DNA from 2 places in the Herbaspirillum sp. BH-1 genome. Region 1 is predicted to be linked to the other one. Evidence: predicted binding sites of a transcription regulator. Region 1 holds the regulator's gene; the other holds the start of a gene.

What was found. The regulator LexA, encoded in region 1, represses DNA repair genes until DNA is damaged. The targets are predictions, from matches to a motif close to ACTGTATNNNNATACAGT.
Region 2: a site for LexA is predicted at 2,993-3,010, ahead of imuA (translesion DNA synthesis-associated protein ImuA). Genes of this name have one in related genera too.

The regions. Positions count from the first base shown of each region.
Region 1 covers NZ_PKOI01000007.1:196,405-207,544, forward strand. The annotation lists gene HBH1_RS12130 (DUF47 domain-containing protein) at 1-320, opposite strand, end outside; gene HBH1_RS12135 (replicative DNA helicase) at 525-1,970, opposite strand; gene rplI (50S ribosomal protein L9) at 2,176-2,628, opposite strand; gene rpsR (30S ribosomal protein S18) at 2,655-2,939, opposite strand; gene priB (primosomal replication protein N) at 2,994-3,296, opposite strand; gene rpsF (30S ribosomal protein S6) at 3,321-3,686, opposite strand; gene lexA (transcriptional repressor LexA) at 4,004-4,663, shown strand; gene HBH1_RS12165 (tetratricopeptide repeat protein) at 4,864-6,837, shown strand; gene HBH1_RS12170 (flagellin N-terminal helical domain-containing protein) at 7,163-8,251, shown strand; gene HBH1_RS12175 (flagellar protein FlaG) at 8,330-8,689, shown strand; gene fliD (flagellar filament capping protein FliD) at 8,921-10,990, shown strand; gene fliS (flagellar export chaperone FliS) at 11,020-11,140, shown strand, end outside.
Region 2 covers NZ_PKOI01000005.1:303,789-314,928, reverse strand. The annotation lists gene HBH1_RS09710 (error-prone DNA polymerase) at 1-780, opposite strand, end outside; gene HBH1_RS09705 (Y-family DNA polymerase) at 790-2,274, opposite strand; gene imuA (translesion DNA synthesis-associated protein ImuA) at 2,201-2,959, opposite strand; gene HBH1_RS09695 (nucleotidyltransferase family protein) at 3,199-3,489, shown strand; gene HBH1_RS09690 (HepT-like ribonuclease domain-containing protein) at 3,486-3,875, shown strand; gene HBH1_RS09685 (KGG domain-containing protein) at 4,273-4,620, shown strand; gene HBH1_RS09680 (YoaK family protein) at 4,869-5,624, opposite strand; gene HBH1_RS09675 (hypothetical protein) at 5,871-6,125, shown strand; gene HBH1_RS09670 (CBS domain-containing protein) at 6,487-7,017, opposite strand; gene HBH1_RS09665 (PQ-loop domain-containing transporter) at 7,392-7,679, shown strand; gene HBH1_RS09660 (DUF4142 domain-containing protein) at 7,872-8,444, shown strand; gene HBH1_RS09655 (hypothetical protein) at 8,591-8,830, shown strand; partial or broken gene HBH1_RS09650 (type 1 glutamine amidotransferase domain-containing protein) at 9,252-9,794, opposite strand; gene HBH1_RS09645 (hypothetical protein) at 9,865-10,077, opposite strand; gene HBH1_RS09640 (hypothetical protein) at 10,334-10,600, opposite strand; gene HBH1_RS09635 (thiamine pyrophosphate-binding protein) at 10,603-11,140, opposite strand, start outside.

The sequences.
Region 1 (11,140 bases):
ATGGCCTTGATGTCGTACAGGGAGATGGTCTGGGCAGCGTCTTCCAGCAGGTCCAGGATGTCGTCCATGCGGGTGATCAGCTGGTGGATGTCATCACGGTCCAGCGGCGTGATGAAGGTCTTGTGCAGCAGATCGATGGTATTGTGCGTGATCTTGTCGGCCTCCTTTTCGACGGCTTCAATGGCGTGCACGCGGATTTCGAGGTCATCGAAATTGGTCATCAGCGCCACCATTTCCTTCGCGCACTTGACCGCCAGCTCTGCATGCTGATTGAAAAGGTCAAAGAATTTGCCTTCCGTCGGCATCAATCGTCCAAACATTTTTCTCTCTCATCAATGGTTAGCGCCCGTATCGGGCGCCGTTTCGAACCGGCCTGCGGCTTGCCCCCTTGGAAGCCGGAATCCCGCCCTGCCGGTCCTGCACGGACGGCCTCGGGAGCCATCCGCCTTACATGACACGAGCGGCCATGCGCCGCCCGTGATCCTCGTGCAGTGACGGCCATCGCTGCCCGCCACCCCAACCGTTCAGTCGCCGCCGTAGGGCTGCGCCAGATTCCCGATATAGTTGTCGTACTTGGTATACATCCCCAGGAAAGACAGGCGAATGCTGCCAATGGGGCCATTACGCTGCTTGCCGATAATGATTTCCGCAGTGCCCTTGTCGGGCGAGTCCGGATTGTAAACTTCATCCCGGTAAATGAACAAAATGACGTCGGCATCCTGCTCGATGGCGCCGGATTCGCGCAAGTCAGACATCACCGGGCGCTTGTTGGGGCGCTGTTCCAGCGAGCGGTTCAGCTGCGACAGTGCAATCACCGGGCAGTTGAGCTCCTTGGCCAGGCCCTTCAGGCTACGCGAGATTTCCGAGATTTCGGAGGCGCGGTTTTCCGAGGAACTGCCACCGTTACCCGACATCAGCTGCAGGTAGTCGATGATGATCAGGCCCAGCTTGCCGCACTGGCGCGCCAGGCGACGCGAGCGTGCGCGCAATTCGATGGGCGACAGCGCCGGCGTTTCGTCGATGTAGAACTGGGCATCGTTCATCTTCTGGATGGCGTGCGTCAGGCGCGGCCAGTCCTCGTCCAGCAGGCGACCGGTACGCAGGCGGTGCTGGTCCAGACGACCGACCGAGCCCAGCATACGCATGGCCAGCTGGGCGCCGCCCATTTCCATGGAAAACACCGCCACCGGCAGGCCGGATTCGATCGCCACGTGTTCGCCGATGTTGATCGAGAACGCCGTCTTACCCATGGAGGGACGACCGGCGACGATGATCAGGTCGCCCGGTTGCAGGCCGGAGGTCATCTTGTCCAGGTCCATGAAGCCGGTGGGCACGCCGGTGATGTCGCTGGTGTTGTCGCGGTTGTAGAGTTCGTCGATACGCTCCACCACCTGGGTCAGCAGCGGCTGGATTTCCATGAAGCCCTGCGAGCCGCGCGAGCCCTCTTCGGCGATGGCGAAGATCTTCGATTCGGCTTCGTCGAGCATGGACTTGACGTCCTTGCCCTGCGGATTGAAGGCATTGCCGGAGATTTCGTCGGCCACCGTGATCAGCTTGCGCAGGATGCCGCGGTCACGCACGATCTCGGCGTAGCGGCGGATATTGGCCGCCGACGGCGTGTTCTGTGCCAGCGCGTTCAGATAGACCAGGCCACCGACTTCCTCGGCCTTGCCACTGGTGGACATGGCCTCATAGACCGTGATCACGTCCGCCGGCTTGGTGCTGTTGATGAGCTTGACGATGTGCTCGAAGATGATGCGGTGGTCGTAGCGGTAGAAGTCTTCCGCGCTGACGAAATCTGCGATGCGGTCCCAGGCTGCGTTGTCCAGCAGCAGGCCGCCCAGCACCGATTGCTCGGCCTCGATGGAGTGTGGCGGCACGCGGAGTGCATCGATCTGGGGATCGGAAGACTCCTTCTGGCCGCGGAAAAATTCAGGATTGCCGCGGGACGATTCTTTCATGGCGCGCATTATAACCTGCTGATGTGAAGCCGTTGGTTCAGGTGGACGTTTTTGCAGCGCATGGCCCTGGCAAGGAACAGATGCAAGGTTCGATCCGCGGCGGAGGGTAGGCCAACAGGCTTTCCCGGCAGGAAGAACCGAAGCAAAATGACAATAAAAAAGCCAGGCGAACCCGGCTTTTCTATTGCAAAACGAATTGCAGCAAACAGGCGAATTACGCTTGCTCGCCCTTCACAGCGATGGTGACGTCGACCACCACATCGGTGTGCAGAGCAACCGACACAGGGTGTTCGCCAACGATCTTCAGCGGGCCGTTGGGCATACGCACTTGCGACTTTTCCACGGCGAAACCCTTCTTGCCCAGGGCTTCAGCGATGTCGAAGTTGGTCACGGAACCGAACAGACGACCGTCAACGCCGGCCTTCTGCGACACTTCCACGGTGGCACCAGTCAGCTTTTCGCCTTGTGCTTGAGCAGCAGCCAGCTTCTCGGCAGCGGCCTTTTCCAGATCGGCGCGCTTGGCTTCGAATTCGGCGATGGCAGCGTCGGTAGCACGACGGGCCTTGCGTTGCGGGATCAGGAAGTTACGTGCGAAACCGTCCTTGACGCGCACGACATCACCCAGACCGCCGAGATTAACGATTTTTTCCAACAGAATGACTTGCATGTTTTTCTCCTATTTCTCGGCGCAGATTACGCGTTGTGCAGATCGGTGTACGGCAGCAGGGCCAGGTAACGCGCGCGCTTGATGGCGGTGTCAACTTGACGCTGGTAGTGGGCCTTGGTACCGGTCAGGCGTGCCGGCATGATCTTGCCGTTTTCCTGGACGAAGTCCTTCAGGGTGTCCACGTCCTTGTAATCGACCTGTTCAACGCCAGCGGCGGTGAAACGGCAGAATTTCTTGCGCTTGAACAGCGGGTTTTGCTGTTGACGCTTGTTTTTCAGCTTGCTTTTATCGAACTTTTTACCGAATGCCATGATTTGGCTCCTGTATCTAAAAATTGGGTAAGGTCTTTTTAGCGCCGCCTCGCGTCAGTCTTCCGACGGGACAGCGCCAAAATCAACGATATGAAACACGACGCTCTTGCTGTTGCGATTCCTGCGGGCCAGAAAGCCGGTGAAGCGGAAGACTTCACCCAGCGCAGCCTTGTTGAGCGCGCCGGAGATTTCTCCTGCTGCCATCGCCGCGATCTCGAATTCGACCTGGCGACGCATGCCAGCTTCCATCTGCTCCGACTGATGCTGCAACCTGGCAGTCACGATCGGAATACCGGCCGGCGTATAACGCAATACATCACGTTCGGCCAGACTGGCGATGACTTGAAGCTGGTTCACTCTCCGCTATGAATCGCAGCGCAATCAGGCTGCCGGTGCTTCGGTACGGCTCTTGGCCGCGTCTTCCTTCTGCACTGCCTTCAGGATGGGGGAAGGACCGGTTTCGGCCTTCTTCATCTTGACGGTCAGGTGGCGCAGGACGGCGTCGTTGAACTTGAAGCCGGTTTCGATCTCGGCCAGCGTTTCGCTGTCGACTTCGATGTTCAGGCAGACATAGTGAGCCTTGGCCAGCTTCTGGATCTGGTAGGCCAGTTGACGACGGCCCCAATCTTCGACACGGTGAACCTTGCCGCCGCGGGTGGTGACGATGCCCTTGTAACGCTCGATCATCGCCGGCACTTGCTCGCTTTGGTCCGGGTGGACGATAAATACGATTTCATAATGACGCATGTAGACTCCTTATGGACTTATTGAAGACGCCCACCCCGGCGTCAAGACGGGTGTGGGAAGAGGAAAACCCAAGATCATACAAGGTTTCTGGCATAACAGCAATGTCGACTATCGCTGGCGAGGTCAGGTAGACACAGGCGGAGCCATCGCACTGGGCAGATAGGCCGCACAAGATATTTCATCTATTTATATATAGACAGGAAAAACCGTTCTTGCAGCACCAGAAAGTGCATGTTGCCGTTGACACAAGGATTGCACCTGTATAAAAATACAGACTGTTCATCCAAACAGCCTTCCCCCAGAGAAAGGCCTACCCCATGCTCAAACTGACCGCGCGCCAGGAACAGATCCTGAACCTGATCAAGAACGCCATCGAGAACACCGGCTTCCCTCCCACGCGCGCCGAGATCGCTGCCGAGCTTGGCTTCCGCTCCGCCAATGCCGCTGAAGAGCACCTGCAGGCACTGGCCCGCAAGGGCGCCATCGAAATATCCCCTGGCACCTCCCGCGGCATCCGCCTGCGTGAATCCGGCGTACCCGCATCAAGCGGCATCGCCCGCCAGATGGCCCTGCCCCACCCCGCCCTGATGCAGTTGAGCCTGCCCCTGATCGGTCGCGTGGCTGCCGGCTCGCCCATCCTGGCGCAGGAGCATGTCGAGAAGACCTACCAGGTCGATCCGGCGATGTTCCCCAGCAAGCCCGATTACCTGTTGAAGGTGCGCGGCATGTCCATGCGCGACGCCGGCATTCTCGATGGCGATCTGCTGGCGGTCCGCAAGACCGACCAGGCGCGCAACGGGCAGATCGTGGTGGCGCGACTGGCCGACGAGGTCACCGTCAAGCGCTACCAGAAGACCGGCTCGGTCATCACGCTCTTCCCGGAAAATCCGGAATTCGAACCCATCATCGTCAAGCCGGACGCCGACCAGTTTGCTCTTGAAGGGCTTGCCGTCGGGTTGTTGCGCAGCTGGCATTAAACCAGCAGGGAGCAAGCCTGCCGCTCCCGATGCATCGGCGCCCACCACCGCGCCGATCCCCCTCCCAAGGAACCTTCGTCTAAAACGAAGGTTTTTTGCTTTCTATTCGCCTCTTCGGCATCCGGTCCTTGCGCATATTATTTCTGGTGGACAGCTATGTCCGGCGCAAAGCATGCGCCCAACCAAGAGGATCCCTTTCGATGTCGACGCGCAAGAGCAGCAACAAGCACGGTAACCAGGCCCAGGCCGCCACCCAGTCCCATCTGCAAGACCTGCTGGATGTCCGCAAATGCCTGGATCTTCTGGATAATCGCAAGGTTGATGAAGCAAAGGCCCTGTGTACTGCCGTGCTGGGGCGCGCTCCCACCCTGGTGTTCGCCAACCATGCACGCGGACTCATCGCCATGCAGGAGGGCCTGCACGCCGATGCCGAACACTATCTTCGCAAGACCATCGCGGCTGATCCGGAGAATGCCGAGTATCTGAGCAACCTGGCAGCCGCACTCCTGGCACAGGATCGCATCGATGAAGCCATCAGGATCTATGAACGCGCCATCGAAGTCGACAAGGAAAGCCGGACGGCCCGCGTCGGCCTGGCCAATGCCTTGCATGAAAAGAACGACCCGGATGCCTCGATCGCCTACTTCGAGGATGCGGTCAAGCGCGAGCCAGAGGCCCCCGGCCCGCTCTCCCATCTGGGGCGGGCACTGGTGGAAGCGAAGCGCTATGACGAGGCGGTCGCAACCATCCTCAAGTCACTGGAACTGCAGATCAACTTCGCCCCTTCGCACACCGCCCTGGGCGAAGCCTTCCATGCCATGGAGATGTACAAGGAAGCCCTGGAGTCCCACAAGACAGCAATCCTTCTGGACCCGGAAGATACCTACGCGCACAACAAGATTGCCGATACCTACCTGAAACTGAACAAGGTCACCGAAGCCCACGAACACCTGCTGCGCGTCATCGACATCGCCCCCAAGGACTCCAACAGCTATCTCAAGCTGGGTGCCAGCTACTTTTCCGCCGAAGATCGCTTCGACGATGCCATGCGCATGTTCAACAAGGCGCTGGAACTGAATCCCAAGCAAGCCCTCATCTACAACAACATCGGCGCCATCAAGCACGACCATGGCGACACCCATGAGGCGGTGGAGATCTTCCGCAAGGCGCTCGAATTGCGTCCCAACTATTCCACCGCCAAGCACAACCTGGCCCTGAGCCTGCTGTTGCACGGCGACCTCAAGGAAGGCTGGGAATGTCACGAGAGTCGCCTGGAAACCCGCGAGCGCGCCTACGTCTACAAGCTCATCCACAAACTGTTCGAGATCATCCCCAAATGGGATGGCAAGAGTTCGCTGGAAGGCAAATTCATACTCCTGATGCACGAACAGGGCTTTGGCGACAGCATCCAGTTTCTGCGCTATGCACGCCTGGTCATGGACCGCGGCGCCCGGGTGGCGGTGCACGTGAAGAATCCGCTGTATCGGCTGTTCCAGTCGTTCACGCCAGAAGTCACCCTGATCCGGGAAAGCGACCCGCTGCCACCCTGCGACTGCGCCTACGTGATGATGAGCCTGCCCTATGCGCTAGGCACCGATACCGTGGAAGACATCCCCTCCTTCCCCAGCTACCTGGCAGCCGATCCCTTGCTGGCAGAAGAATGGCGCCAGAAAATTGCCGCAATAACAACATCGGAACAGCATCTACGTGTCGGTGTGGTATGGGGCGGCAATCCGGAGCACGGCAATGATCGGCACCGTTCGATCCCCCTTGACACTTTCAAGCAATTGTTCGGACTCCCGAAGATCGAGTTCTACTCCCTGCAAAAGGGCAAGCCCCTGGAAGACCTGAAGAATCTGCCCGCCGACCGGTCAGCCCACAATCTGGGTGACCAATGCGCAGACTTTGCCGATACCGCCGCAGCGATCCACAACCTGGACCTGGTCATCAGCGTGGATACTTCGGTGGTGCACCTGGCTGGTGCCATGGGCCACCCCACCTGGGTACTGCTCCCGCACATCCCGGACTGGCGCTGGCTGCAGAACCGCGACGATTCGCCCTGGTATCCGAGCATGCGCCTGTTCCGCCAGCCTGCCTTCAGCGACTGGGACTCCGTGATGAAGCGCATCGCAGAAGAGTTAATCAGATTGCAACAAGAAAAGGTGCAGCAATAGGACTCTGGCCCTCCCTCACCCCTTCCGAAAAAGCCGCTTGCACCGAGCGGCTTTTTCAATGGAGCGAAAATTTCTTGGTTTCAACAAAGATTTCCCTAAAGTTTTCTCGATCGGCGTCGAAAAAGGATTTGCTTGCAGTTTCAAAGCACGCAGTTTTAGTTCGGAAAGCCTTGAAAGAGATTTTTTTCGCGAAAGCCCTAAACTTTTTCCAAGACTGCCCGATAAAGCAATCAACAGAGGTTGAAACGCCTGGGGCTCATGGGTAGAAGACCAAAGTTAAGCACTGAAACTCGGATCATCGGTCTCAAATCTTAGGAGAATTAACATGGCATCAGTCATCAATACCAACATTGCGTCGCTGAACACGCAACGCAATCTGAATTCGTCGCAGTCGTCGCTCAACACCTCGATCCAACGTCTGTCCTCCGGTCTGCGCGTCAACAGCGCAAAGGACGACGCCGCCGGCCTGGCCATCGCCGACCGCATGAACTCCCAGATCAAGGGTCTGGCAGTTGCACAACGTAACGCCAACGACGGCATCTCGATGGCCCAGACCGCTGAAGGCGCTCTGTCCACCGTGACCGACAACCTGCAGCGTATGCGTGAACTGGCTGTTCAAGCTTCGAACGGCACCAACAGCGCGCAAGACCGCAAGACCCTGAACGACGAATACAAGCAACTGTCGGAAGAAGTGTTCCGCGTGCTCAACGGCACCAGCTTCAACGGCCAGAACCTGTTCACCGGCTCCGGCCAAGGTGCATCGGCTGGCGTGGGCTCCAGCTCGGCCAACGTTTCGGCTTCCCTGACCCTGTCGTTCCAGGTCGGCGCCAACGTCCAGGACAACAAGCTGAACGACCAGATCACCATCACCCTGGATGACCTGTCGAACAACAAGACCATGGCCGACGTCATCGGCACCAGCGCCAAGGGTCTGATCGGTCTGGGCGACACCTCCGGTGTGAGCACTGCCCAAACCACCTACACCTCGGCCAAGGCCAAGCTGGACAACCTGTTCGCTACCGGCTCGACCCTGACCGCCAGCGCCCTGGCTTCTTCGGCAGTGACCCTGCAGAAGGCCGTGGACAGCGCCAAGCTGGCCCTGGACAAGGCTGTTGCTGCTCCGTCCGCACAAAGCGATGCACAGAAGGCAATCACCAACCTGGACAAGGCCATCAGCCTGATCTCGTCCAAGCGTGCAGAGTTCGGTGCCGTTCAGAACCGCTTCAGCGCCGTCATCAGCAACCTGCAAGTGTCGAGCGAGAACATCACCTCGTCCCGTAGCCGTATCATGGATACCGACTACGCTGCAGAAACTGCCAACCTGACCCGTGCGCAGATCCTGCAACAGGCTGGTAACGCGATGCTGTCGCAGGCCAACTCGGCACCGCAGCAAGTCCTGTCGCTGTTGAAATAAGCCTGATAGCTAGGTAGGATGACGTGCGGAGGATAGGCCTTATTCTCCGCACGTTCCTTTAAGGAAGGGAGTAGTAACATGTCGATTGCCCCACTTAATATCACAGCTGCTGGCGATTCCGGTACGGCGTATGCCTTGCCGCAAAGCGCTGTCAAGCCCGATCCCGTGGTATCGACCGTTGCCCCGGCAGCGACTTCGGAAGCACGTCGCGCGACGGAAAGCGATGTCAACGATGCCGTCGGCAAACTCAACGACTTCGCCAAGACCAGCGCCTCGGCACTGAACTTCTCCAAGGACGAAGAGACCGGCCGCACCATCGTCAAAGTCGTGGATACCGCGACCGACACCGTGATCCGCCAGATTCCCAGCGAAGAAGCGATCTCCATCGCCAAGTCCATCGACAAGATGCAAGGCCTGTTGATCAACCACAAGGTCTGATTTGAAGTTGAGTCTGGTACGAACTGCAGTGGCTCGAAAGACCGCGTGCGCCCATGATCATTCATGGCGCATGACGGGTTCGGCTACCCCAGTTCATAATGGATTCGCATAACACCCGCACAGCGTCCCTCCTGCACCGACGCCGTACTTGAGAGCCACTCTCCTGTTGACCGCGCGCGCAGCCCCCCCCCTAAAGCGCTGTGCCTTACGCAAAGATTCAGGAGTTGAACCATGGCCACTTCCACCGGCACTATCTCCACCTCGGCAGGCCCGCTTGACGTCGCGACCCTGGTCAGCCAGCTGATCTCGGCGGAAAGCCAGTCTCAACTGACTCCGCTGACCACCCAGGCCAGCAGCTACAACACCCTGATCTCGGCGTACGGCAGCCTCAAGAGCGCGCTGTCGACCTATCAGTCGGCCATCACGGGGCTCAGTGCAGCCAGCTTCAGCTCCCAGAAAAGCAGCGTCAGCAATGCCGGCACCGGTAGCAACCTGACCACCGATCCGTTCACCGCCGACGTCAACAGCGACGATTCGACCAAGATCCTGGCGCAGAAGATCAAATCCGAGGGCGTCACCAGCGGCACCACCTTCAGTGCTGGCGACTCGCTGGCGATCAAGATCGGCACCAACTCGCCCACCTTTATCACGCTCAAGGCCAACTCCACCCTGGCAGGCGTTCGCGACGCCATCAATGCCTCCAAGGCTGGCGTTACTGCCTCCATCGTCACCGATGGCAGTGGCGATCACCTGGTGCTGGAATCGAATACCGGCGGCACTGCCAATACCATCAAGGTCACTGCCAACAACAGCCTGTCCCGCTTCGCCTACGATCCATCGAGCTCGACGCCCAGCACCACCACCCAGATCCAGGCGCCGCGCGATGCGACCAAGGCTGCCTCGGGCACCTATTCGGTTGGCGTGACGCAACTGGCGCAGACCGCCAAGCTCAGCTCGGCCAGCATCACCCCGGGCAGCACGTTTGAAAATGGTCTGCTGGCCATCAAGACCGGCACCGGCTCGACGACCATCATCAAGCCGTCCACCAATAGTCTGGCCGGCATTCGCGATGCCATCAACAGCAGCGATGCCGGCGTGAACGCCACCATCGTCAGCGACGGCACTAACGACCACCTGGTGCTCACCGCCAAGGACAGCGGCGCCACCAATACCATCAAGGTCACCGGCACCGCGGACTTTGCCGTATTCAATTCGGATCCGAGCGGTACGGTCACTACCCCCAATGTCAGCAATAGCCAGCTCTATACCACTGGTACGCTGAACCTGAAAGTGGGGGACAGCACCATCGCCATCAACCCGACGGCCAATGGCAGTGGCGACATCGACCTGACTCAGGTCATGACCGCCATCAATGGTGCGGGTGCCGGCGTGACCGCCTCCATCACCAACGACGGCACCAATAGCCGCCTGGTACTGACGCCGAACGCCGCGAACGCCACGGCTGCCATTTCCCTCGCGGGCAGTGGTGATTATTCGGGTCTCAGCGTCAGCGGCATGGGACAGTTGCTCAAGGCGCAGGACGCCAAGCTGTCCATCGACGGCGTGACGGTCACCAGTCCCAGCAACAAGGTGGAAAACGTGATTTCGGGTGTGACCCTGAATCTCTCCAAGGTCACCACCTCGGCAGACGATTTCACGCTCAACATCAGCAACGACACCACCGGCCTGACCAGTGCGGCCAACACGTTCGTCTCCGCCTACAATACCCTGGCCAAGGCGATCGCCAGCATGACCGCGCAGACGCCTTCGACCACACTGGGCCAGGCCAATACCTCGGCCCCCCTGGCCAGCGAGTCGTCGGTTCAGACCATCTTGACCCAGTTGCGCAACACCCTGTTCTCCTCGGTGGACGGTGGCAATGGCATCAACACGCTTTCCGACATCGGCATCGGGTTCCAGAAGGACGGCACGCTGGCACTGGACGCCACCAAATTGTCGACCGCGGCCACCAACAATTTTGCCGGCATCGCCAACCTGTTTGCCGGCACCGACCCGGATACGACCAACACCACGTCCTCCAAAAATGGTATCGTCACCAAGTTGACGACGCTGATGACGAACCTGTTGAGTGACACCGGCATCATCGCCACCAAGACCAACGGCCTGCAGGCCAGCCTGAAGATCAACCAGGATCGCCAGACCGCAGTGCAGACCCGTTTGTCCAACATGAAAGATGCCTACACCAACCAGTTCAACCAGCTCAACATCACGCTGGCCAGCATGCAATCCACGCAAAGCTACCTGACCCAGCAACTGGCCAGTCTGGCCAAGAGCAGTTGAGTCTGAATCCGCGAACATAGGAGAACGTCATGTTCGGAAGCATGAAACGCGGGGCCAACGCCTACGCCAATATCGGGGTGGAAACCGGCGTGGTCGCCGCCAGCCCGCACAAGCTCATCACCATGCTCTTCGATGGCGCACTGGTTGCCA
Region 2 (11,140 bases), on a different contig from region 1:
GGGCGCCAGCGCATGGCCGCATTCCTGCACCGGCTGGCCCAGGCGGATGGCGGTCACCACATCCTGCAGGTATTTGCGTGAGCGCTGGTGCATCTGCACGTCGCCCACCGCCACCAGTGCCAAGCCATGGCGCCGTGCTGCCTGCTCCAGCGCTTCGCGGTGCAGTTCGTCCAGGGGGCGATACAGGCGTGTGAGGCCGACCCAGGAGCGTCCGGGCGCCAGGCCGGCGAACCAGCGCAACTGGGCGTCCAGGGTGTCTTCACCGACCGCGTAATCCGGCACCAGGATCAACTGGCAATCGGGCAGGGCGCGCAGGTGCGACAAGGCCGGCGGCGGCTGGCTCAGGTCTTCCGGGGCCAGCAGGTACTGGCCCTTTTCGGCACGCGTGCGGGCCAGGGTGACCAGCTCGGAGAGATTGCCGTAACCCTCCCGGTTCCTGGCCAGCGCAACCAGGGTCAGGCGGGCCAGCGGGTGCTCGGGGTCTTCCCGGAGTTGGGTAAAGCGGAAGCAACTGCCGATGATCAGCCTGAAATCCAGGCTCTGGTTCTTGCTGACCTGCTCCTGCCAGGCCGCATGGGCGCGCACCACCCCGGCCAGGGTGCATTCGTCGGTGATGGCCAGGGCGCGATAACCCAGGGCGATGGCGCGCTCCACCAGTTCCTGGGCATGCGAGGCGCCCTGCAGGAAACTGAAGTTGGTGCGGCAATACAGTTCGGCATAGTCGGGCAGGCCGCTGTCATTGCCATTACCAGTACCGATGCCAGGGAGAGGGGCTTGCATACAGTGCTCCTAGCCGAACAGTCCGTGCAGGAACCACTGCGGTTCTTCGTCGCTGGCCTCGCCGCCACGCCATTGCCGGAAAATCCAGTAATAGGCATGACGCGCATCGCGGGCGGTGAAGTAGTCGCGGGTCAGCGGGCGGCCTTCCCACCAGCCGGCTTCGATGCGTTCCGGCGGCGAGGTGAATTCCAAAGGTGTGCGGTAGAACGGCTTGTGCTGCTGCATGCGCAGGGGCAAGGGCTCTTCCAGCAGCCATAGCGGGCGCGGTGGCAGGCGCGCCGGATCAGTCACCAGCGGTGCCGGCAATGTGGTCGCCGGCTGCATGACGCTGCACCAGCGATTGGCGATCTCGGGCCGATGATCGGCGCGGGGCACGGCCTGGCGCACCTTGTCCGCGCCCAGCCGGGCCACCAGCAGTTCCAGCAGGCGTTGGTGATCTTCCGGGCTGCCGCCGGGTTCGGGGAAGAGCAGTTCGCTGGCGGCCTGCATGGCTTGCAGTTCCTCGGCCGCCAGTCCCAGGGCGATGGCCGGCGCCGGCAGGCTGGAGCGGGCCAGCTTTTCCTTGACCAGGGTATGCAGGTGGTCTTCCTGCCAGGCCGGCACCGACAGGGCGATCCGCAATTCGGTCGGCGCCACGGCCTGGCGACCGCGTTCGTGCTCCAGCCACAGGTGTAACTGCTTGATGCTCAACTGGCGCGCCGCCAGCCAGCCGGCCAGTTGTACCAGCAGCCCCTGGGCATAGGCGGCCAGGATGTCGGTGTGCTCGATGCGGTCGGGCAGCTCCACGCGGGCCTTGAAGACCGGCGGCGCCACCACCCATTCATGCAGTTCCGGCAGGTCGCCATAGGCACGGTCCAGCATGTCCAGCAGCGCCCGGCCGCAGCGCCGTTGCAGGCCGGGGCGCGGCAGCCGCCGCAACTGGCCCAGCTGGCGGCAGCCCAGGCCATGCAGCCATTCGAGGTGGGCCTGGGCGGCACTGAGCAAGATCACCGGCAAGCGATCCAGGCGTCGTTGCAGGGAACCGCTGCGCAGGGTACGCACATTGCCGTAGCGCGCCAGCATCCAGGCCCCGGTCGCGGTGACGCCAGAAGACAGGGTGGCCGACACCCCGAGCCGGGCGATGGTGACGCCAATCTTGCGGCACAGCGCCCGCATGCCGCCGAACAGGCGCAGGCTGGCGCTGACGTCCAGCAGCACACAGGCGTCCGGGGCCAGTGTGACCTGGGGCGTGTATTGCAGCAGGGCCAGCGCTGTCTGTTCCAGCAGACCCTGTTCGCGCAGCGGGTCACGCTCCTGCAGCAGCGCCTGCGGCGCCAGCAGTTGCACGCCACCGCGCCGCATGCCTTCCTGCACGCCCAGCGCGCGCGCAGGTGCCGACAGCGCGGTGACGCGCTCGCGCTCGAAGACCACCGCCGGGGCTTCATCCAGCCAGTTTGGACGGAATGCTTCCAGCGGCAGCAGTGGCAGGTGTACGGCGATCCACAGTGGGGACATGGCGTTGCAGATTCGGTGAAGGCGTCAGGGGAAGAAACAGGCTTTGTTCGCGCAGCGGCCCGCGCCGCTTGAGAAAGCCGATCTCCAGTCCGTCCCGCGCAGCCTGCAGCGTCAGCCGCAAGGGCGCGGGTGAGGGCTCGCGCGCGCAGGACCAGGGACGCAGCATGAAAAACAGGGTTTGCCCGGCTTGCGCCGCCACATGCAGCCGGCGCAGCAGATCGTGCTCACCCTTGCGCAGCCTGGGTTGCCACATCAGCAGCGCGTGACAGCTATCGGCGCGCAGGACTTGCTCCGCTGCCCAGCAGGCATCGACCGCGTTATCGGCCTGCAGATGCAGCAGCCGGGCCGCCTGCACACCCAGATGCACCCAGCCGGGGGCATTGACCTGGTGCGGTGCCTGCAGCAGGGCGATGCGTTCGGCGCGGGTGATCCGGACGGCTCTTTGGGCGCTGGCTGGCGCTCGCGCCAGCAGTGGGCGCAGCAGGCGCAGTTCACCGATGCCATCCTGGGGCAGCAGCAATTCGATCAGCGCCCCGGTCGGCCAGCCACGTCCCGGCAACTCGGCATCAAGCGCCTCGAAACCGCTGGACACCCCGTGCCCACCCCCACGCGCCAGCTGGGACGCCAGCCAGAGCGAAGGATGGATGTTTTCCGGACGATGCACCGGGGACGATGGAGGCAACATGGTGGAGCAGACGTACTGGTGAAGACGAAGATAACTGTATAAATATACAGTAATTGTTTTGGAGTGTGACAAAAACTGCGGATGAGCGGGCAAAAGACTGAAGCTCTTGTTGAGGAGGGCGACCTGGTCGAGTTCGGGGGCGAAGAGGGGGCATCGGTGCATTGCGATTCTGGAAAATGCTTTTAGAATGGCATTCCTGCCCCGGCCATTGCAGTGAGTTTCGACAAGAAAGGATGCCCATGCGCCCCTCCGTTGCGCTTGACATGAAGAGAATTGCAGTGCGGGAAGCCGTAGGCCGCTTCCGTACCGCGAACCTGCGCGTCTTCGGCTCGGTGCTGCACGGCACCGACCAGGACGGTAGCGACATTGACCTGCTGGTTGACGCACTGCCTGGGGCCACCCTGTTGGACCTGGGCGATCTGGAAGATGAGTTGAAATCGCTGCTCGGCGTCGATGTCGATCTGCTGACGCCTGAAGACCTGCCGCCGACGTTCCGGGCCAAGGTGCTCGCTGAGGCGCTGCCGGTATGAGTGAACACCATCGGTTGCCCGACTACCTTGACCATATCCAGCAAGCTGCGACCGATGCGTGCAGCTTCGTGAAAGGACTGGAGAAAGCCGACTTCCTGACTGACAAACGCACCCAGCAGGCCGTCATCATGAGCCTCATCATCATCGGCGAGGCAGCCACCAAGGTGATGGATGCTTATCCTGAGTTCACGCAGGTGCATGCTCAAGTGCGATGGCGCAGCATGCGAAATATGCGCAATCGCATGGCCCATGGCTATTTCGACATCAATCTCGATGTGGTGTGGGAGACGACTCAAGTATGGTTACCGGAATTGCTCACGCAACTATCTGCTGTGCGTGAAATGGATTCCAGAGGCATTTCCGATGATCAAGGTGCTCAACCCTGACTCTCGCCACATTGCTCCGACTGCAAACATCCAACACTGCTTTTCAGCTGCATTTCTCCAGACCATGGACTGAATCTGAATTGTATTCAGTCCTTTCCAGCGCTCTAGCCCCCAGATTGCCTCGGCGCCCGCCCCGAGCATGCTTCACTTTGGCATTCAGAAATACGCTTATTTTGTTGCCATAAGACAAGCTCATCTTCACCGATTCCTACATTTCCTACAGTCAGTACTGACAAGGGCTGGGGAGCTCTTCCGATAGTGAGGTTCGGTGAGGCTTTCTACACTGCAGACGTGGACAGATGTTTTGTGCCGCCGGTCAGCTCGCGCAGGGCAGTAGGGCAGGCAGGTGGCAGGTTCGTCCGCTCAACCTCGACCAACCAAAGACAAGGAGTCACACATGGCAAATTCACAAAATCCGGGGACCAGCAATCGCGGCTTTGCCGCCATGGACAGGGAAAAGCAGCGTCAGATCGCCAGCATGGGCGGCAAGGCAGCCCACGCCAAGGGTGCAGCCCATGAGTTCAGCTCCGCCGAAGCACGCGAAGCCGGACGCAAGGGTGGCCTGAACAGCCACGGTCGCAAGAATGCCGCTGCTGCCGCGGCTGCTGCAGCACAGAATGGCCAGAACGGCACTACCGCCAGCACCTCGGCGCAGCCGCAGATGAGCCAGAGCACCCCGTCGGAGCATACCCAGGGCACCCAGCAGCCACAGCAGTCCGACAGCACGCCCCAACAGCAAGGCTGATGAGGGCATGGCACCTCAGGCAATGCTTGTCGCATCCGTCGCTTTTCACCCATGGAGTTGAGAACTGCAGGGACCAGCGACCAGACAGGTCGATAACAAGAAAACGAAAGGCGCGCAGAGCGCCTTTTTTGCGTCTGGTTTTCCGAAATCTCTTAACGGGAATCGAGAATTCCTAATTTAGGAGGCTGAATTCGGGTTTTTATCGAAATTCCTTAATTTTCCCGGCGAAGTCGGGCATTTATACGCCTTCAGGAACGTGCCAGGTCATCCATCATCGGCACCAGCGCCAACACGAACAATCCCGCCGCCAGCGGCATGGTCGCCACAAAGCCCACGGCCTTGAATCCGAGCGCGCCTGCCACGCCCCCCACGAAGAACATCAGCAACAGGGAAGACAGCAGCATGAACTTGCGGCGCGCCCCAGGGACCGGGTCTTCCTGGTGCATTTCGCCGGGCTGGCGCGGGGCCAGGGTCCAGTAGCACATCTTGCCGATCTCGATGCCGATGTCGGTGACCAGGCCGGTCACGTGAGTGGTACGGATTTCGGAGCGGGAAATCTTGCTGATCATGGCGTTCTGCAAGCCCATCACGAAACACAGCAGCGCCACCGTGACCGGCACGAACAGCAGCCGATGGTTCTCCAGATTGCTGCCCAGGATGCCGAAACACAGCAGCAGCATGGCTTCCAGCATCAGGGGCATGGCATATTCGCTGTGCAGGCCGCGGCGCCTGGCCCAGTTGATCATCACCGCCGAGCAGGCGGCCCCCAGCAGGAAGGACAGCAGCGCGCTGGCGCCCGAGACCAGCAGCAAGGTCTCGCCCAGGACCAGATTGTCGGCCAGGGAGGAGACGATGCCCGACATGTGCGAGGTGTACTGCCCGACCGCCAGGAAGCCGCCGGCATTGACGGCACCGGCGATGAAGGCCAGCGAACGCCCCAGGTGGCGATTGGACAGGTCGGTGCGCGCCGGACTGGTGAGACGGCGCAGGTAATTGATGGGCATGACGGTTCCAGGTAAAAGCAGACGCGTCAAGAAACAGACCTCATGCAACGCGCCAGGGGGAACTCATCTTCGCCCCTTCCTACGTAGATCCCCGGCGGCTTCTTGCTGTCTTTTCCTTCAGCGTTTTTTATCCTGACAAGAATACTTCTTCTTGGCCCAAGGCGGTGGCCGATGCACCGATGGCTGACCTGCATCAGCTTGCCGCCCCGGGAATCTTCCAGACTTTCACTTTTTCAGGAGCCTTCCATGAGCATCCCCATCGATATTCCTGGCGGCGACAAGCTCGACGAGTTGCGTACGCCTGTGCTGCAGCCTGGCGTACAGCAGGCCAAAGGCGGTGGATTTCGCGGTATCGTCCTGATCGGCGCCAATGGCCAGGACCCGGCGTCCACCCACGTCTGCGAAGCGCTGCGCAGCAACAGCGATGCGGCCTATGCCGATGCGCTGGACTACATCGCCGTACAACGGGAACACGGGGGCCAAGCAAGAGGCGGGGTTTAGAGCCGAGGAGGGAGCGGCAATCGGTTAAGGCGGCAAAGGCGGCAAATCCCGCAGGCAAAAAAATGGCCGCCTGGGGAGGCGGCCTGAGGGGGAGGGATATAAGACGCCGAGGATCGGGGGAATCTTCGGAGAATTTCTGCTTATGAAAACGACTCGTGGGGATAAACCGATGGGGGATGGACAGTGTTCATGGCAGGACGGAGGGGGACGTTCTTGCCGGAATTCGGGTCCTCGGTTTCGAGTTCGTTGGAATGCATAGTAGCGATGCACTGCAAAAAAGAAGATCGGACAGTACCCGATTGATGCGTAGGAAAAAACCTACACGCCAAGTTGTCGCTCCTGCCCGACACCCGCGCCAGGCCTAGCTTCGGCCCAGATTGACCTCGCTCAGATCACCGTCCCTGACTTCCGGCAGGGCATAGCCGTCGGCGGAGGCGGGATCGATGCTGCCACGGGTGGGGGCTGCGGGCAGCGATATCTCCGCCAAAGCCTCGCCCACACCGCGATTCTGCGTCTTGGCGGCGACATCGCCCAGGCTGACCATGCCCACCAGATTGCGCTCGCGATCCATGACCGGCAGGCGGCGGATCTGGCGCTGCACCATATCGTCCAGCACATCGTCCACCGGTTCATCCTCGTAACACCACAGGACATCATGGCTCATCACCTCGGTCAGAGGCATGGTCTCGGTCAGGCGATTGGGCGCGACGGCGCGCAGGACGATGTCGCGGTCGGTGACCAGACCCACCAGCCTGCGCTGTGTATCGCAGACGGGCAGGGCGCCGACATCAAGGGCTTCCATGGCCTGGGCGGCATGGATCACGGAATCGTCAGGGCTCAAGGTATGGGCGCCACGTGTCATGACGTCGGCAATGGTGCGGGTAGCGTGCATGTTGACCTCCTGGGAAAGAATGGAAAAGGGTGGGAAAAGCCTCGAAAGCGGAAGACCGAAATTGGCTAGTGTGACTTGTGCAGTGTTCTTCAGGCCGCCAGGCAGGCGACCGTCACATTCACTACATCCACTGCCACTACTCTTCCAGCCTAAGCAAGCCGCACGCATGCCGCAATGCCACAGCGCCCCATTGTCGGGTCGGCAGATTCGCGCAGGGCTGCGCGAATGCACCGACGTGCCGCCGCATCACCGGCCATCCGCGGACTCTTCCTACAGTGGCTTGCGAGGCCGGCCGACTGCATGGCTGGCCTGGCTGCTTCACCATCGCTGCATCGACCGCTTCCCGGGGCTGTACGGGCTCCCACCAAACCATCATGTCCGATCACATTACTGACCTCATCGGCTGGGGCGCCACCCTGATCCTGCTGCTGACCATCTCCTCGCAGGTCTATGAGCAGTGGCGCAGTCGTTCCACCCAGGGCGTGTCGCACTGGCTGTTTGCCGGGCAACTGGCGGCCTCGGCCGGTTTCGTGACCTACAGTCTGCTGCAGGGCGACTGGGTGTTCGTGGTGTCCAATGTCTTCCTGCTGGGGACGGCACTGCTGGGGCAGATCCTGTACCTGCGCAATCGTCGTCGCCAGCGGTTGCAGGAGCAGGCCTGAGGCGGCCAAGCTGACAGCTCGCCCTCCTGCCACATGGATGCTTCCCTCGCGCTCATCGATTCCTACAGGTTTCATTGGCGCTGTCTGATGCAAGGCAGACGCCATCCTTACTACAGTATTTGCATGACATGCCACGCAGGGCATCGCGGGCTCACCCTCTTTAGCTCAACCATAACCACAAGGAGTATCGCCATGCGTTCCATTCCCTTCGCCTCTTCGGATCTGATGACCCGCCATCGCACCCGCCGCCTGCTGGGCGCAGGTGCATTGTTCATTGCCGGCGCCACGCTGGCCTTGAGCGCCTCGGCCGACTCCGTCACCAGCAAGGACAAGAGCTTCATGACCAAGGCCGCCGAGGCCGGCAATGCCGAAATCGCGGCCAGCAAGGTCGCGCTGGAAAAGAGCAGCAATCCGGCCGTCAAGGATTTCGCGCAGAAGATGATCGACCAGCATGGCACCGTGGGCGACGAACTCAAGCAATTGGCTTCCAGCAAGGATGTCACCCTGCCTACCGAACCGAGCATGGCCCAGCGCGCCAAGATTGCCATCCTCGAGAAGCTGTCCGGCAACACCTTCGACAAGCGTTATGCCAGCATGATCGGAGTGTCGGCCCATGAGGATGCGGTCAAGCTGTTCCAGAAGTCCTCTACCTCCGCCGATGACCCGGATGTGAAGAATTTTGCCGCCAAGACCCTGCCGGGGCTCAAGGAACATCTGAAGATGGGCCGCGACCTGAAGAGCAAGGTGGATGCCGCCAAGAAATAAGGCCATCCAACCCTGCCCATGATGGGGGCGGTCCCGCGAAAAAGGCAAAAAGCCCTTTCGCTGCCGCCTTCATCGACTATGCTGATAGCAGCCTTGCCCCGCCCGTCATGACGTCCCGTCTCGCCACCGTGCCGAGGAGACTTGCCATGAAACACTTCGCCAAATCTGTTGAACAGCAGCAAGCCGGTCACTTCATGCCGCGCGTGACCAAGCTGGACAAGCACAAGTACGTCGCCTATCTCGATACCCGCATCGATCACCTCTGGCATATGGACCTGCACGACCTGAAGGGTCAGCCGGTACGTATCTGCAAGAAGCGCAAGGAAGCCGAGAAGGTCGCCCTGGCATTGCTGGAACAAGCCAAGCGCCGCCCTGGCGCAGCGTAGGGGCTGATGCATTGACGTGATGTCGGGGGTGTAACAGCTGTCCCGATGATGTAGTTGCCGTCCGTAACGCAGGTTGCGGACGGCATTTGCGTTTTCGCCGCAAGCTTCCGGTTACAGGTTCCAAGTCTTCAGGTCTGCAGAGACGAAACTACGCAGCAAAAGGCAAAACGCAAAAAAGAGGGGATCGCCCCTCTTTCCGTATGAAGCCGTATGCAGCCCGATGGTTCAGACCCGATCAGCCATCGCTTTGCGGCGACTGGCCATGGGCCACGGCAAAGGCCTCGTTTTCATGGCTGGGTGGGGCGGCGGGGGCACTGCCTTTTTCCGACAGACGCGGCCTGGTGGTGTCAGCCTCGCCACCGGCTTCGGTCAATGCCGGCTCGCCGCCCGTTGCGTCAGGCTGCTGGCCCTGCTCGCGACGTTGCTGCTCATCCAGCAGCTTCATGAATTCATTGTTGAAGGCCGGAATGTCGGTGGGTTTGCGGGAGGAGACGAAGTTTTCGTCCCGAACCACTTCCTGGTCCACCCACTGGCTGCCGGCATTCTTGAAGTCGTCCTGCAGGCTGGGCCAGCTGGTGACGGTGCGGCCCTTGGCGATGCCGGCCGAGATCAGCAGCCAGCCGCCGTGGCAGATGGAGGCGATGGGCTTTTCCGCATCATTGGCGGCGCGGATGAAATTGCGGGCCTGCGGCAGCAGGCGCATGGCGTCGCCGTTGACGACACCACCAGGCAGCAGCACCGCGGAGTAGTCCTCGGGGCGGGCCGTGTCCAGGCTACCGTCCACGGACACCGATTCTCCTTTGTCGACATGCTTGAAGCCCTGCACGCTGTCGGTCTTGTCGGAGAGGATGTGCACGGTGGCACCGGCGGCTTCCAGCGCCTTTTTCGGCTCCAGCAGTTCGGCCTGCTCAAAACCGTCGGTCACCAGGACCGCGACCTTCAATTGTTGATAGCGATTGCTCATGTTCAATCTCCCTGATGGAAAAAGGGCGGCCGGCATGCACCGGCCGCCCTCGTTGGGGGCGGATGACGGATCAGTCCGGGGTGTTCTGGCGAACCTTGTTGCGGTTCTGGTGATCGTTGCTGGCCTTGTCCATCTCGGGCGCCTTTTCGATGCGCGTGATGTTGGAGGTGGCCACCGGGTCACTGCCCGGGAAGCTCATCTCGTTGGCTTCGTCCAGCGCGACTTCCGAAGGGGTGTCGTACTGGTTGGGACGATGATCCTTGTTCTGTTTGCTTGCGCTCATGATGACCTCCTTTAACTTTGAAATATCAGTCTTCGCGATGTATGTAGTCCTTTTGCAGATCTCTTGCAGACCTGATCGGATCGACGCATCGGTCAAACGATGTGCAAACGATGTGACCGGTGAAACCCAGCTTACTGTGCCGTCCGGGGCTGCGGTATAAGCCAGCGGCGCAAGCCTGCGTAAGAATGCAGGCAATGCTGCAGTAATGCGCCTCTATCTGCCTTTATGTGCCTCTATGCGGCTCCGATGGCACCGTTCATGGCCATGGCGCCGGCGTCACATCCTCGAACTGCGCCTGCTGCTGGCCACCGGCAGGAATCGCATCGGGTTGACGGCCGGGGTGCAGCCTGCTGCCGGTCAGCAATTCCATTTCACGCTGAGAGGCCACGAAGGCGGCATCATCCAGGGGCTGCTCGGCTATCGGCCAGTGCGTCATGGCCCACTGCTTGTAGTCCTCGAAGCGGCGTTTCAATTCGCGGGCATAGTCCTCGCGTTGCTGCTCAATGCTCGTCTGGCTTTCCATGTTCAGCCTCCTTTCATGGCAATCAGGCTCTCGCGCACCTTGGCCAGGCCAAAGCGCCATATCTGTTCCATCTTGATGTGCGGCATGACCGGCAATTCGGACGGATCGATGAAGACATCCAGCACCGCCGGGCCGGGCGCGGCCAGCAGCTGCTGCAGGCTCTCCTGCAGCTCGTCGGGGGTGCGGGCGGTGAAACCCTGGCCGCCGCAGGCGCGCGCGAAGGCGGCGAAATCGGCATTGGGGAATTCCGAACCTTCGAAGGCGGGCATGCCGGCTTCTTCCATTTCCAGGTGGACCAGGCCCCATTCGCGGTTGTTGAAGACCACCACCTTCAAGGGCAGCTTGTGCTCCACACTGGTCATGAACTCGCCCAGCAACATGGTGAAGCCACCGTCGCCCACTGCCACCACGACCTGCCGCTGGCGATCCAGCGCCTGGATGCCGTTGGCCTGGCCCAGCGAGGTGCCGACGGCGGCATTGTTGAAGGAGGCCAGGATGCGCTGCTGCCCGCGCTGGCGGATCCAGTTGCCACACCATAGC